Regions from separate parts of the Exiguobacterium sp. s28 genome, predicted to be linked through region 2. Evidence: predicted binding sites of a transcription regulator. Region 2 holds the regulator's gene; the other holds the start of a gene.
What was found. Region 2 encodes Rex, which represses fermentation and respiration genes when NADH is low (regulators of the CRP and FNR family bind a similar motif). Its sites were predicted from a motif close to TTGTGAAATATTTCACAA; they were not measured.

Region 1: a site for Rex is predicted at 3,794-3,811, ahead of pflB (formate C-acetyltransferase). Genes of this name have one in related genera too.

The regions. Positions count from the first base shown of each region.
Region 1 covers NZ_JACSLL010000007.1:96,594-104,766, forward strand. Annotated here, with positions in the region: gene KNP78_RS09285 (hypothetical protein) at 1-112, shown strand, start outside; gene KNP78_RS09290 (hypothetical protein) at 122-1,225, shown strand; gene KNP78_RS09295 (hypothetical protein) at 1,256-1,897, opposite strand; gene KNP78_RS09300 (DEAD/DEAH box helicase) at 1,894-3,060, opposite strand; gene KNP78_RS09305 (hypothetical protein) at 3,115-3,537, opposite strand; gene pflB (formate C-acetyltransferase) at 3,898-6,144, shown strand; gene pflA (pyruvate formate-lyase-activating protein) at 6,204-6,920, shown strand; gene KNP78_RS09320 (NAD(P)-dependent malic enzyme) at 6,961-8,173, opposite strand, start outside.
Region 2 covers NZ_JACSLL010000011.1:3,762-11,934, forward strand. Annotated here, with positions in the region: gene KNP78_RS11335 (sporulation protein) at 1-475, opposite strand, end outside; tRNA gene KNP78_RS11340 (tRNA-Met) at 615-691, shown strand; tRNA gene KNP78_RS11345 (tRNA-Met) at 717-793, shown strand; gene tsaE (tRNA (adenosine(37)-N6)-threonylcarbamoyltransferase complex ATPase subunit type 1 TsaE) at 899-1,348, shown strand; gene tsaB (tRNA (adenosine(37)-N6)-threonylcarbamoyltransferase complex dimerization subunit type 1 TsaB) at 1,345-2,001, shown strand; gene rimI (ribosomal protein S18-alanine N-acetyltransferase) at 1,994-2,479, shown strand; gene tsaD (tRNA (adenosine(37)-N6)-threonylcarbamoyltransferase complex transferase subunit TsaD) at 2,451-3,473, shown strand; gene KNP78_RS11370 (hypothetical protein) at 3,488-4,054, shown strand; gene KNP78_RS11375 (hypothetical protein) at 4,105-4,512, opposite strand; gene KNP78_RS11380 (ABC-F family ATP-binding cassette domain-containing protein) at 4,509-6,410, opposite strand; gene KNP78_RS11385 (redox-sensing transcriptional repressor Rex) at 6,560-7,216, shown strand; gene KNP78_RS11390 (twin-arginine translocase TatA/TatE family subunit) at 7,216-7,434, shown strand; gene tatC (twin-arginine translocase subunit TatC) at 7,438-8,173, shown strand, end outside.

The DNA.
Region 1 (8,173 bases), on a different contig from region 2:
CCGCTTGTTTATGGATGAGATGACGCTTGTGATTGGTCTCGGTCTAATGGCATGGATGATGGCAGCGGTGTGGATTAGTCATCGTTACCTGATGAAGAAATTAAGTGTGTGAGGTGAGCGTATGAAACGAATGTGGAATGTGGTCGCACTCGGTGCGGTCGTCGTCATCGGTCTCGGGACGTTCGCTTTCGATATGCGGGACACGAAAGCGGAATGGGAGTTAGATGTCAAAACGAATCCTAGTGTGTGGAAGTCACAAACGGTTGGTCTATTTTACGGAACGGAAGAAGAAGGTACGACGGAACGATTCCAATTGACGACCGATCGTAGTCGTGTGACGAGCAATGTGAACTATATCGAAGAGGCGTTAAATTATCGGAGCGAGGTAGATCCGTCAGTTCGTGGTTTTTATCGAGAATTGTCTGGCTTAAGTTTTATGCAATCGATTCGAACAGCTGACGGCTATATTGGCGTCGGCCAGAACGGGAACAAAGAGATTGCGGTGTTCCGAATGAATGGACAAGAAGTCACCAAACAAGTCTTTGGGAATGAAGTTGATGGCGCTTCTGAATTGATGGACAGTCCTTGGGCCGGCCTCTTTGTTCATGAAGGAAACGTGCATGTCATTTACCGAGATGGTTATGGAGAGAATCCAGAGACGAAAATTGCTAGGTTCGATGAGGCTTCCAAACAAATCGTGATCGAGAGCGTGGCGTTACAAGATGAATCCATTTCGACCGTGACTGGAACGTCGTGGGCTTTCCGACCGTACATGGCGACGATTGACGCGGATAATCGGTTCATCCCGGTTGGCATGACCGAGCAAACATCCATCACGGAAAATGGAGAAACTTATTTAAGTGAGCAAGAAAAGATTGGGATTTATGCGTATGATGCGGAAACGAAACAAGTCGTTGAATTGATGGCAGACGGTGACATGTGGAACGCGACGGTGTACGAGGATCAATTGATTTCCTTACAAGAAGACGGGACCGAATTCGTCATCGATTTGAAGACTGGGAAGAAGTCGACACGTTCAGTCATCGATGGTTCGGTCGGCACGACCTCATACATCGGGGACCGACTGTACCATGCCCGCCCTACGAAAGATGGGGCCGTCATCGATGTCTATCAAGATGGAAAAGCCATCTCGAGCGCCACGGTGAAAGCGACGAACGACGAGGCGAAAGCATTGGTGAACAACACAGAATATTACGTGGAATAAAAAAATAAGCGAGAGGCGGCCGCCTCTCGCTTATTTTGATGGTTTCGGGATGATAATCCCTTCTTCTAAATCAAGCAACATGTCGATCAGTTCCGCACAGAACTCCGGGAACTGGTCGAGGAACGCACCTGGACCGACCTCGTCGGTGAAATCGATATACAGGTCCGACACGTTACCGGCCATCTTCGCCGGGAGGGCGAGGAACGCCGACCCGAACCGCCAGTTGCCGCGGATATCGAGCAGTTTGCCGAGCATCACATCGCCCGGTTCACGAGCTTCCGGAAGCATCACTTTGTAAATCTCTTTCGTCTCCCAATCGCGTAAACCGTCTTCGGTCACTTCGAAGACTGAACAGCGCGGGACCGCCAAGCCTCGGAGCGCGTGATACAGGGCGGGGGACATGTCGGCCTTATGGTCCGCCAAGTAGCGTCCGTGCGGTGTCATCCCATCCTCGTCCGTCTCGAAAAAGACGGCCCAATCGATGAACAAGTCACGAAATAGCTCCGCGTCTTTCAAGTGCCACGTGCCTTCTGAGGCGATTTCTTGTATATAGTTCGTCCATTGCGTGCTACGCGCGAGCGCGGCTTGCTCATATAACTTTTTCAGCTCGGCCAGCAATTCGGACTCTTCTACGAGCAAAGGGAATGGAATTACTTTCCGGTCTTTTTTCATCGGCGTGGTCCTCGTTTGTTCGCAGGGCGCTTGACGACCGGCGGTTTATCCTCAATCCGTTTCTCGATGACGTCTCCACGGTAAATCTCGAGTTCTTTCAATTCGACGCCGAGTTGACGAGCGAACGATTTCAAATGCGTCAAATCTTCATCCGTCACGAGCGAGAGGACAGTCCCAGCCGCATTGCCGCGTGCCGTTCGGCCCGAGCGGTGAATGAAGTCATCAATCGATTCTGGCAAGTCGAAATGGACGACGTGTGTCACTTCTTCGATATCAAGGCCACGGGCTGCGAGACCTGTCGTGATGAGGAGCGGATAGTCGCCTTTACGGAACTCACGAAGTGTTTCGACACGTTCGCGCTTCCCTTTCAAGCTGTCGAGCATGCGATAGTTCACTTTCATCTTGTCGAGCTCACCTTTCAACGGTGGCAAGAACGAACGGTTGTTGATGAAGGCGAGCGCTTTGACGTTGTCGACATGCGACAGGCGGCGGAGCAACTCTGGTTTATACCGGCGCGTCGTCAACATGTAGCCGTAGGTGACTTGTGCGCTCACGGCCCGCTCGATTTTCACATGTGCCGGCTCCTTTAAGAACGGGGCAGCCCACGCTTGAAGCGTGTCTGTGAGTGTCGCCGAGACGAGGGCGATTTGATGTTCATGCGCCGTATGTTTGATGATCCGTTCGGCAGATTCTGTCAAACCGCTATCGATGATTTGATCGGCTTCGTCGAGGACGATCGTATGCGTCTCGTGAAGTTTCAACTTTTTCTTCTCAATGAGTTCGACGAGTCGGCCCGGTGTCCCGACGATCAAATGTGGTTTTTTCTTCAACCGGTCGATTTGACGTTTCAACTCGACACCACCGATGAACGAAGCGATGCGGACGTCACCTTTCTCGGTGAAGCGTTGCGCGACCGTTTGAATCTGCATGACGAGTTCACGCGTCGGCGCGACGATGACGACTTGGATGCGGTCGTTCGACGCGTCGATTTTTTCGATGGCGGGTAATAAGTAAGCAAGCGTCTTCCCGGTACCTGTCGGCGCTTCAATCGTGACGTCTTTTCCGTCAAGAAGAAGCGGGAAGGCTTCGGCTTGGACCGGCATTGGTTCAGTAAAGCCAAGGCGATCCCAGGCTTCGTTAATAAATGGTTTTGTAAAGTTCATATCAATTCTCCTTATCGTGGGGCAAAAACAAAGGAAGCATAAGCGCTCCCTGTCTTAGATATAGCGAACATGTTCAGTATCTTGGTCGAATGAAGAACGGAGTGTCTGTGTGAACGTCTGTCCGTCCTCGATGAGTTTGATGTGCACATCGATTTGGTCAGCCGACGCCTCGACGCCTTCGACGGTGAAGCCTTGATACACACGGTACTGCAATTCTTTCGTCAACCGTTCGTATGAAGCGAGCTCTGGATACGTCGCTGCCACGTCAATCGGGCGCGAGATGAGAGCAACGAGCAAGTTATCGCGGTAGTCGATGAAATCCTCGTTTTCGATGTCGTCGTCAAACCGAATCCAAAAACCTGCATCTTCAAACTCAGTGATAAATCCGTCACGTTGTTCACCGTTTTCCTCTACTTTAAGAGAGATGCGGTCACCGGTCTTTAAATCGTGAGCGGCTGTCAATAATTCGTACGTCATGGGAAGAACCCCTTCCTCTTCTACAATGTTCTGCCTTCATTGTGTCCGATATAAGGCAAAAATTCAAGTTCTATCCCCGAGGTGTGAGGTACATCACTACGAAAACTGTATAAATCGTCACATCCCATCTGAAATGATACAGAAATGAGTTGAATCCTGCCGTAACAAGACTTATCTGTTTCAGAAGGAAGGGTTTTTGCATTATAACAGTATTTAAAGCGCTTACAAAAACGGCTTTATGCCAACGTTCATGAGATTGTTACAACTTTCACAAGAATGTAAAACAAAATGTTCACGTTTTCACGTACACTCAACTTATAGAAAGCACGCAGTTATCTCAACTATGAGGAGTGACCCACAATGGCAACCGAAATTAAATCAGCCTGGTCAGGATTTGTACCTGGGCAGTGGACGAACGAAGTGAACGTCGGTGAGTTTATCCGTTTGAACCGACACGAATACACAGGGGACGATCATTTCCTCGTCGGACCGACCGATGCGACGAACCGTCTTTGGGCACAAGTGATGGAATTGACGAAAGAAGAGCGGGAACGCGGTGGTGTTTGGGCGGTCGATCAAAACAACCCATCGACAATCGTCTCGCACGGACCGGGATACTTAAACAAAGAGCTCGAGAAAGTGGTCGGTGTTCAAACGGACGAGCCGTTCAAACGTTCGATCCATCCAAACGGCGGGGTCCGGATGGTCGACGCTGCCCTTGAGTCATACGGTTTCGAGCCGAACCCTGAAATCACAAAGATTTATTCGGAAATTCGCAAAACGCATAACCAAGGTGTCTTCGATGCGTATACACCTGAGATGCGGGCGGCGCGGAAGTCAGGGATCATCACAGGTCTTCCTGACGCTTACGGCCGAGGACGGATCATCGGCGACTACCGTCGTGTTGCCTTGTACGGGTTAGATTTCGTGATTGCAGAACGTAAAAAAGACTTGGCGAACCGTGGCGGTTTCTTATCAGAGTCAGATATTCGGACACGGGAAGAAATGTCTGAGCAGCTCCGGGCCCTCCAAGAGTTGAAACAACTCGGTGCGGCGTACGGGTTTGACCTCGGCCGTCCGGCGGAAAATACACAAGAGGCGTACCAATGGGTATACCTTGCATATCTCGCAGCCGTCAAAGAACAGAACGGCGCCGCGATGTCACTTGGACGTGTCTCGACATTCCTCGATGTTTACGCAGAACGTGATATCGAAGCAGGTCGTTTGACCGAGTCAGACGTTCAAGAAATCGTCGACCACTTCATCATGAAGCTCCGGATTGTCAAATTCTTGCGCACGCCTGACTACAACGAATTGTTCTCGGGTGACCCAACGTGGGTGACCGAGTCAATCGGTGGGATGAGTGAGGATGGTCGCTCGAACGTGACGAAGAGCTCATTCCGCTTCTTGCATTCACTCTCAAACCTCGGGCCAGCACCAGAACCGAACTTGACGGTGCTTTGGTCGACGAAATTGCCAGAAGGATTTAAACAATATTGCGCGAAGATGTCGATTGAGACGTCTGCGATCCAATATGAGAACGACGACCTCATGCTTCCAGAGTTTGGCGACGACTACGGCATCGCCTGCTGTGTGTCACCGATGAAGATCGGGAAACAGATGCAGTTCTTCGGTGCCCGCGCCAACATGGCAAAAGCACTCCTTTACAGCATGAACGGAGGCCGCGATGAGAAGAGCGGCGACCAAATCGCGCCGGTTTGGGAGATGAACACCGAAGACGTGCTCACGTACGACAAAGTGTATGCCGACTTCGATCGGACGCTCGATTGGCTCGCCGAGCTCTACGTCAACACGCTCAACGTCATCCACTTCATGCACGATAAATATGCGTACGAACGGATCGAGATGGCACTTCATGACCCAGAAATCCTACGGACGATGGCATGCGGAATCGCCGGTCTCTCGGTCACAGCAGATAGTCTGTCAGCCATCAAATATGCGACCGTGAAACCGGTCCGCAACGAGCAAGGCATTGCTGTCGACTTCGAGACAGAAGGCGACTTCCCTAAATTCGGAAACAACGATGACCGTGTCGATTCAATCGCCGTCGAACTCGTTGAGTCGTTCATGGAAAAAGTGCGTAAGCATAAAACATACCGCGACGCGCTCCATACGCAATCGGTCTTGACGATCACATCAAACGTCGTCTACGGCAAGAAAACTGGGAACACACCGGACGGACGCCGTGCCGGCGAACCGTTCGCCCCAGGTGCGAACCCGATGCATGGCCGCGATACGAAAGGTGCTGCCGCATCGCTCTCATCAGTCGCGAAACTTCCGTTCGAGCATGCGCAAGACGGGATCTCATACACGTTCTCGATCGTACCGAAAGCACTAGGCAAAGAAGAAGTAGCTCGTGAACTCAACTTAGCGGCACTTCTTGACGGCTATATGGGCGGCGAGCATAAAGGACATCACTTGAACGTCAACGTCTTCAACCGTGAAACGTTGCTCGATGCGATGGAGCATCCGGAAGAATATCCACAGCTCACCATCCGCGTCTCTGGCTATGCGGTCAACTTCATCAAGTTGACGCGCGAACAACAAATCGACGTCATCAACCGGACGTTCCACGGTTCATTGTAAGTAATCAAGGCTTGGCGGCCTTCTTCTGAAGGCCGCTCATTCGTTAGGAGGTCATTTCGATGACAATGGGATATGTACACTCGGTCGAATCGTTTGGAACCGTTGACGGCCCGGGAATTCGTTTTATCGTCTTTTTACAAGGTTGTGCGCTTCGTTGCTTGTATTGCCACAACGCTGACACGTGGGATTTCAAAAAGAATAACCATCGTTCGGCCGAGGACGTCATTCAAGAAGCGCTCAGCTATCGTCCGTTCATGGAAGCATCAAAAGGCGGTATCACGATTTCAGGGGGCGACCCGCTCGCGCAGCCAGAGTTCTTAGAAGCGCTCTTGCGTGAAGCGAAGAAACACGGGCTCCACACGACACTCGACACGTCGGGCGCACTTCGTCCCCCTAACTTGGATGCCATCTTAGATCATACGGATCTCGTCTTACTCGATATCAAACATATCGACGATGACATGTGTAAGAAACTGACGGGACGGAGCAACGTCAACACGCTCACGCTTGCTGAACATTTATCCGAGCGCGGAACGAAAATGTGGATTCGCCACGTCCTCGTCCCAGAATGGACACTTGATGAAGGAGCGCTCCGCCGCACGGCCGCGTTCATTCAAAAGCTCGACCACGTCGAGAAAGTCGAAATTTTGCCGTACCATGAGATGGGTGTCTATAAATGGGAGGCACTCGGTCTCGACTATCCGCTCAAAGGGATTAAACCCCCGACGACGGAAGAAGTAGAATGGGCGGAAGGGATCTTACAAGGAACCGTTTAAAAAACTGCGCAGACCGTCACGGTCTGCGCAGTTTTTTGGATTACAAATGTTTTTGACTGACGTGCTGACGGATGGCTGCCTCATCGAGTGGGCGCTTGGCGACGCCGGTCTCGACGGCGGCTTTGGCGACCGCGACTGCGACGGCGGGTGCGATTCGCTCATCGAACGGGCTCGGGATGACGACCCCGTTTATGAGATCTTCCTCGGTCAACAAGTCGGCAATCGCGTGGACGGCCGCTTCTTTCATCTCTTCGTTGATCTCGGTGGCGCGAACGTCAAGCGCCCCGCGGAAAATACCAGGGAAGGCGAGGACGTTGTTCACTTGGTTGGCGAAGTCGGAACGACCGGTCGCGACGACACGCGCCCCGGCTTTTGTCGCGAGGTCCGGCATAATCTCCGGAATCGGGTTCGCGAGTGCGAAGATGACCGGATCGACAGCCATCGAACGAACCATCTCTTCGGTGACGGCACCGGCCGCCGAGACGCCGATGAAGACGTCGGCACCTTGAAGCACATCGGCGAGCGTCCCTTCATGTTGCTTCCGGTTCGTTGCTTTGGCGATTTGCTCTTTGAACGGGTTCATCCCTTCGACGCGTCCTTCGTAAATCGCACCTTTCGTGTCACAGATGACGAGGTCTTCGACGCCGAAACGCTTCAACAGTTTCGCGATGGCGATGCCGGCAGCCCCGGCACCGTTCATGACGACCCGAAGTTCAGGCATCGTCTTGTCGACGAGTCGTAGTGCGTTGACGAGACCTGCTAGGACAACGATGGCCGTCCCGTGTTGGTCGTCATGGAAGACGGGAATCGGGAGCGTCTGTTTCAGGCGCGCCTCGATCTCGAAACATTCGGGCGCCTTGATGTCTTCTAAGTTAACGGCACCGAATGTCGGCGCAAGCAATTCGACCGTCCGGACGATCTCGTCGACGTTATGCGTGTCGAGACAGATGGGGAACGCATCGACCCCGGCAAAGCTTTTGAACAAGACGGCTTTCCCTTCCATGACCGGGAGCGCGGCCTCTGGACCGATATTGCCGAGGCCGAGGACGGCACTTCCGTCCGAGACGACGGCGACCGTGTTGGCACGGAGTGTATAGTCGTAAGACAGTTCTTTATCTTCAGCGATGCGACGGCATGGTTCGGCGACACCTGGTGAATAAGCGAGACTGAGCGCTTCTTTCGTGTCGACGTCGACTTTCGGTGTCGTTTCCAATTTTCCGTGATGCATGGCGTGCATCTCAAGTGCGCGTTCG
Region 2 (8,173 bases):
ACATGAGCTCGAGACCTGCATGTTCGGTCGCCTCTAACAAGCGTTTCAAAGCGGGGAGCGGTTCGACTTCGACATTCTCGACAACATCGAACCAAATCCGTTTGCCGTCCGTGTCCCAGACGGTCGCTTCCACACTATACGGAGCGCCCGCTGTCGACGGGGCATACATCGTTAAATCAAACGTGAACGGGATATGCCCTTCAGTACCTGGTTCGAGGACGACCGATAGAGGGATTGGGACTTCTTGAAGATCAGCCTCGCGGTTGAACTCATTCCCTTCGAGCGTGATGTCTTTGAAAGTCGTCAAAAAGTTAAGCGTCAACTCCTGCAGTCGCACGACATGTGAAGTGGTGTTCGACACACGTAACGTTCCATGGACGGTTTCGTTCGGGAGAAACGGTACGGTGTGAAAATAGACGGATGCATCCAGTTCGGAAAAGAACCATTTTTTAAAGCGATTACCCCATTTCGACATGACGGTCGCGCCCCTTTTCTCTAGTAAGTTACACTCCTTATCATGTTCCCGATTCCAATTCTCAAAAAACATTTAGAAAAAGGTTGCATTTTATAACTACTTCACTTATTATAGAGGATGTCGAAACAATTCAAACCATCGCGGGGTGGAGCAGTCTGGTAGCTCGTCGGGCTCATAACCCGAAGGTCGTCGGTTCAAATCCGGCCCCCGCAACCAATTTTTATTTAATTTCATATGTCGTCGCGGGGTGGAGCAGTCTGGTAGCTCGTCGGGCTCATAACCCGAAGGTCGTTGGTTCAAATCCAGCCCCCGCAACCAATTTTTTAAATGAGATAGCGAAACGATGACGTTTCGTGTTTTTTTTTGCGCAAAATTGAGTGTACAATGAGTACGTATCGCTAGAACCACTAAAGGAGAAACATCATGTATACATTGATTACCCATTCTGCGGCCGAAACGCAGGCGGTGGCAGAAAAACTCGCCACGCTCGTCAAAGCCGGAACGGTCATAACGTTGGACGGCGACCTCGGTGCCGGCAAGACGACGTTCACCCAAGGCTTTGGTAAAGGCCTCGGCGTCACGCGTAACGTCAACAGCCCGACGTTCACCATCATGAAACAATACCAAGGGCGCTTGCCGCTCTATCATATGGACGTCTATCGTCTCGAAGACACGGGGGACGATATTGGCCTCGAGGAATACATCAACGGTGATGGTGTCGCCATCGTCGAATGGTCGAACTTGATCGAGTCGTCACTTCCGACGGAACGGCTCGCCATCACAATCGAGCGAGTCGGGGACGAGGAACGTCAACTGACGTTCGCGCCCGTCGGCGACACGTACGATGCAATCGTGAAGGAGGTGCTCGCATGAAACAACTCATGATTGACACGTCGACGACACGTCTGTCTGTCGCCTTGAGTGAGCACGGACAGATTCAAGCCGAGGCGACAGTCATGGTCTCGAAAAATCATGCCGTCACGCTCATGCCGATGATCGAACAATTGATGAATGCGGTCAAATGGACACCGACCGAACTCGAACGCATCGTCGTGACGACAGGTCCGGGATCTTATACGGGTATCCGCATCGGTGTCACGACCGCGAAGACGCTCGCCTACACGCTTCAAATCCCGCTCGTCGGGGTCTCGGCGCTCCGTCTCATGGCGGCGGCCCCGAATACGGAGCTCCCCGTCGTCGCGCTCATCGACGCCCGTCGTGGCAATGCGTATATCGGTCACTATCAGCAGAACGAGGCCGTCACACCCGACCGTCATGCTTCGGTCGCTGCTTGGCTTGAAGCTACCATCACAGGACCATTCGTCGTCGTCGGTGATGTCGAGCCGTTCCGTGACGTACTCGCGTCTTACGACTATACCGAAGCACCGGCCGCGCATAGCTATGGCCGGGCGAGCGATCTCGTCGCGTTAGGTGACGTCACGGACGATGTTCATGCGTTTGAGCCCGAGTATCTTCGTCTCGCTGAGGCGGAAGCGAAATGGCTCGAGGGACAAAACAATGGCTGACATTAAAATCCGGCGCATGACATGGCTCGACGTCGAAGAAGTGACCAAAGTCGAGGAGGCCTCGTTCGCTATTCCGTGGACGAAAGAAGCGTTCATGAACGAGATGCTCCGCAATGACCAAGCGATCTATTTCGTCGCTGTGCATGAACGACGCGTGGTCGGCTTCGTCGGGGTTTGGCAAATCGTAGACGAGGGGCACATCACGAACATCGCCGTCTTACCGGAATATCGTGGGCAAGGCATCGGCAATCTTCTCCTGACGAAACTCGTTGAATTCGCCCGCTCGAAGTCACTCGCGGCGCTCACGCTCGAAGTGCGCGTCTCGAACATCGGCGCCCAAAAGTTGTATGAACAGTTCGGTTTTGAAAATGCCGGACGCCGGAAACGCTACTATCAAGACAATAATGAAGACGCCTATATTTACTGGGCGAAGTTAGGAAGTGAAACAGATGGACACATCGCTCATCCTCGCGATTGAGTCGAGCTGTGATGAGACGTCCGTCGCGCTCGTGCGTGACGGCAAGACGCTCTTGTCGAACGTCGTCTCGTCGCAAATTGAAAGTCATAAACGGTTTGGCGGAGTCGTCCCGGAGGTCGCCTCGCGCCATCACGTCGAACGGATCACGTACGTCATCGATGACGCCCTTAGTGAAGCCGGTGTGACGATGCAAGACGTCGATGCCGTCGCGGTCACGCAAGGGCCGGGTCTCGTCGGGGCACTCCTCGTCGGCATCAGTGCGGCCAAAGCGCTCGCGTTCGCCCACAGTAAACCACTCATCGGTGTCCATCATATCGCCGGACACATCTATGCGAACGAACTCGTCGAAGAGATGGAGTTCCCACTCGTCTGTCTCGTCGTCTCGGGCGGCCATACGGAGCTCGTCTATATGCCCGAGCACGGTATGTTCGAAGTCATTGGGGAGACACGTGACGATGCGGCCGGAGAAGCGTATGACAAAGTCGCACGGACGCTCAGCCTTCCTTACCCAGGTGGACCTGCCATCGACCGTCTCGCAGCCGATGGGGAAGACACTTACAAGTTCCCACGGGTTCGGCTTGAAGCGGGAAGTTTCGATTTCAGCTTCAGCGGGCTCAAGTCGTCGGTCATCAACGCCGTCCACAACGCTGAACAGCGCGGGGAGACGGTCATCCCTGAAAACTTGGCGGCCAGTTTCCAAGCGAGTGTCGTCGAAGTGCTCGTCGAGAAAGCGATTCGTGCCGTGAAAGAAAAAGGAGCGAAGCAATTGCTCGTCGCAGGTGGCGTCGCAGCCAACCGTGGACTCCGCGCTGCGCTCAAAGAAGCGACGGACCGCGAAGGCATCCGCCTCGTCATCCCACCACTTGATCTATGCGGAGACAACGCCGGTATGATTGGAGTCGCGGCACATCACGCGTATGTGCGCGGAAAGCGCGATACACTGGCGATGAATGCGGTTCCTGGGTTATCCTTAGAAGAGAGCATGACAGTCTAGGGGGAAATATACAGATGATGAAACGCATAATCATTGGAGGTCTCGTCGTACTGCTCGTCGTCGCGACGTTTTTGCAAGTACGGGAGATCATCCGCGCTTATAATATCGCCTATCAAGAAGAAATCGTTCCGGAAGCGACACGCGTCCGGTCGCTCACGGGAGCGGAATCGCTCGAAGGTATCGGCCGGGTCACGGGTGAGAACACGCTCGTCGAGACGTTGTATGGCTATAAGAGCCTAGACGACCAAGACATCGAAAGCGTCATCGTCGTCGACCGCAACCTCGGCGTTCAGCCGAAAGCGAGCGATGCGTATTATCAAATCGCACCGGGACGAGAAGCGACCGAAGAAGAGGCGGCGAAGTTCGAGGACATCGTCAACGAGTTTGACGAAGAGCAATTGTTCGCCCAAGTCATCTCGACGCATGAGGCAAAATATGTGACGAACGACGAAGAGGAGCTCACATTCTACAAAGTGTTCGTCCGTGACGTCGATACGAACGAGTACGTGTTCTTCATCACGGAAGACGGCATCAAGCTCGACTTCCACACGCGCGGGTTCCAACCGCTGCGTTATTTCTAAACGTAAAACAGGGAAGCTGACCTCCACAATGGAGAGCGGCTTCCCTGTTTTTATACTTCTGGATGATGTTTCTTTTGTTTATACCACATATTCACTCGGCTCACGACATAGACGATCAAGGCGAGCACCCACATGAGGAGCGTCGACTGATAGAAGTGCCCCCATACCGAGCCGGGCGTGTAAAAGCTGTGCACGGTCACATCGACCGGCCAGACGACAAGGCGGATAAAGAGCGTGCTCATGAGCAGACCGCTCAACAAGCTGATGACAATCCCGCTCCACGTCTGGATGATGAAGCCGATGACGACCGGCAGGAAATAAAACAGGAACGACGGGACGACGGTCGGTTCCCCACGAATCAGTTCGGATACGTACTCCGTCCCGGTCGGCACGATGTAGGCGAGACCAGTCAGGAAGGCGTGCATCCACTCGATTCGCATCGCACGGAATCGCATCATGAATGGAGCTCCTCCCATTCTGCATACAACGCCGTGATCGATTCTTTCGTCGCATCGGACTCGGTCGACAGTTCCTGTGCCCGGGCGAAGTCGTTGAAGACGTCCGGTTCACACAACAGCTGCTCGATTTCCTCGAGCCGGGCCTCGTGTTGCTCGATCGTGAGCTCAATCTCCTCGATTCGTTGTTTCATCCGGCGCTCCTCACGTTGCTGTTCCTTGTCGGCGCGCTGTTTTTTGACGATGACTTGTTTCGTCTCTTCACGAGCGAGTCGGGCCAGTTCTTCGAGTTCTTCTTTCTTCTCGACGTAGTACGAGTAATCACCGAGGTATTCGTCGATGCCGTTCGGCGTGATCTCTAAGACGCGCGTCGCGAGCCGGTCGATGAAGTAACGGTCGTGTGACACGAACAAGATCGTGCCCGGGTAGTCGACGAGGGCGTTCTCGAGGATCATCTTCGAGTCGAGGTCCAAGTGGTTCGTCGGCTCATCCAAGATGAGCAAGTTCGGTTGCTCGAGCTTCAACTTGGCGAGCGTCAAACGGGCCCGCTCTCCACCCGACAATTCGTGGACACGTTTCATGACGTCGTCACCGCTGAACAGGAACTGACCAAGCAGGCTGCGAACTTCTTGTTCGCGCATGAGCGGCCAGTCGTTCCAAATCTCGTCGATGACGCGGTTGGCGTCTGACAAGTTCTGTTGCTCCTGGTCGTAGTAGCCGATCTCGACGCCGGTGCCGTAGCGGATGTCACCGGTAAGGGCCGGCTGTTGTTTCGTCAACACTTTCAAGAGCGTCGATTTGCCGACCCCGTTCGGGCCGACGAGGGCGACCGATTCGCCGCGTTGCAGTTGGAAGCGGAGATTTTGGGCGATCGGTTCCTCATAGCCGATGGCGAGGTCGCTGCCGCTCAACACGTCGTTCCCGCTTTGGCGCTTAATCGAGAACGAGAGGACGGCACTACGCTCATCACCGTCCGGCGCTTCCATTCGATCGACTTTCTCGAGACGCTTGCGGACACTCTGGGCCCGCTTCGTCGTCGTCGCCCGGGCGATGTTGCGCTGGATGAAGTCCTGCATCTTGGCGATCTCTTCTTGCTGTGATTCGAACTGTTTCTTTTCTTGCTCATAGATCGCGGCCTTCTGCTCGAGATACTTCGTATAATTGCCGACGAAGCGACGGCTCCGGTGACGCGACAACTCATAGACGACCGAGACGACGCGGTCGAGGAAGTAGCGGTCGTGGGAGACGATGAGGACGGCGCCTTTATAGCCGCTCAAATACTTCTCGAGCCAACCGAGCGTCTCGATGTCCAAGTGGTTCGTCGGCTCATCCAGGATGAGCAGGTCTGGACTTTGGAGCAGCATCTTCGCGAGGGCGAGGCGGGTCCGTTGTCCACCGGAGAGCGTATCGATGCGGCGCTCGAAGTCGTCCGGATAAAAGCGCATTCCGTGAAGGACGGAGCGGATCGTCGCCTCGTATTGATAGCCGCCGCGGTCTTTGAACGTATGCTGTTCTTCATCGTAAGACGACAGCAGGCGCTCATAGGCGGCCGGGTCGTTCAAGATGCGCTCGCTGCCCATGTCTTGTTCCATGCGGCGGAGCGTTTTTTCCTGTTCAATTAAATCGGTGAAGACGGTGAGCATCTCGTTCCAAATCGTCTCGTTCGATTCAAGTCCTGAATCTTGGGCGAGATAGCCGATCGTCACGTCTTTCGGTTTCATGATATCGCCCGAGTCATAGTTGTATTCCCCGGCGATGACTTTGAGCAGTGTCGACTTGCCGGCGCCGTTCCGGCCGACGAGGGCGACGCGTTCGCCTTCTTGGATTTCGAGTTTGACGTTCTCTAAAATCGGCTCGACGCCGAATGATTTCGATAAGTTATTGACTTGCAGTAGGATCAAGTGAAAAAACCCCTTTCTCTCTATTTAGTATACTGTATTTTTTAGTCTTTTCAGGTATATTCGTTGAGTGGTTATGTGAATTCGTTTACAATCAAGGTGTATGAAATTAGATTCGTTTGAAACGCGTCGTAAAAAGGAGGCTCTTTCCGTTGAGTCAAAACGAACCAAAGATTCCGCAAGCGACAGCCAAACGGTTGCCACTATACTATCGGTTTATCCAAAGCCTGCATTCATCAGGAAAACAGCGTGTCTCTTCTGCTGAACTGAGTGAGGCGGTCAAGGTCGATTCGGCCACAATCCGTCGCGATTTCTCGTACTTCGGTGCGCTCGGTAAAAAGGGATATGGCTATAACGTACAGTATCTGTTAGACTTTTTCCGTAAGACACTGAATCAGGACGAGATTACGAACGTCGCCTTGGTCGGGGTTGGTCATCTCGGGACAGCTTTCGTCAACTATAACTTCCTTAAAAACAATAACACACATATCGTTGTCGGGTTCGACGCAGACGAGACAAAAGTCGGCACGACGATGTCCGGTGTCCCGATTCATCACGTCGATGAGATGGAACAGATCATGAAACAAAACAAGATTGACGTTGCCATTTTGACGGTGCCGTCTGCCTATGCACAGCCTGTCGCGGATGACTTGGTCCGCTTCGGCATCAAAGGCATCTTGAACTTTACACCGGCCAGGCTTACTGTGCCGGATACGGTCCGCGTCCATCATATCGACTTGTCGATCGAACTCCAGTCGCTCATTTACTTTATGCAACACTATCCATCTGCTGAGGGGGTCCATCAATAATGGAATTACTATTATCGTCACTCGTCGTCGGTATTCCAGGCGGAGCAAGTCTGTTTGTCATCGCGATTATCGCGCTCATCATCTTCGGGCCGAAGAAATTGCCTGAATTCGGACGCGCCGCCGGACAGACGCTCCGTGAGTTCAAAAACGCCACGAGTGGCATGATGAACGAGCATGACGAGAAAGACAAGAAAGAAATTGAGAAGAAAGAGCAGTAAGCGATGAGCCATCAACCTGATCAAGAACGGGCACTGTCCGACCACTTGACAGAGCTGCGGAGACGACTGATGCTGTCGGCATTTGTCGTCTTTGCCTTCTTTTTGATTGCTTTGCCGAGTGTCAAATATGTGCTCGCCTATCTCCAGGCCGACCTCGTCGAACGAGGCCTTGAATTGAACGCCTTTGGGGTCGCGGACCCGCTCATGATTTACTTGAATTTGGCGCTCGTCATCGGGCTCGTCGCGGCTGGTCCGTTTCTACTGTATCAACTGTGGGCGTTTGTCGCACCTGGTCTGCATCCGAACGAGCGGAAAGCGACGCTCGCTTATATTCCGATCATCTTTATCTTGTTCCTCGTCGGTTTGGCGTTTGCCTACTATTGGTTGTTCCCGCTCGTCCTCGATATCTCGACGGACCTCGGGCAAGACCTTGGTCTGACGCAAATCATCGGGGCGTCGAACTACTTCACGTTCTTGCTGCAACTGACCATCCCATTCGGACTGTTATTCCAGTTGCCGGTCGTGACGATGTTCTTGACGCGCATCGGTGTCGTGACGCCGTACTTCCTGTCATCGATTCGGAAGTATGCGTACTTCGCCTTGTTCGTCGTCGCGGCCTTCATCACGCCGCCGGATTTGACGTCGCACCTCATGGTGTCACTGCCGCTCTTCTTCTTGTATGAGATCAGTTTATCGATTTCACGCATCACGTACCGGGGTGTGCTCCGACGTGAGAAAG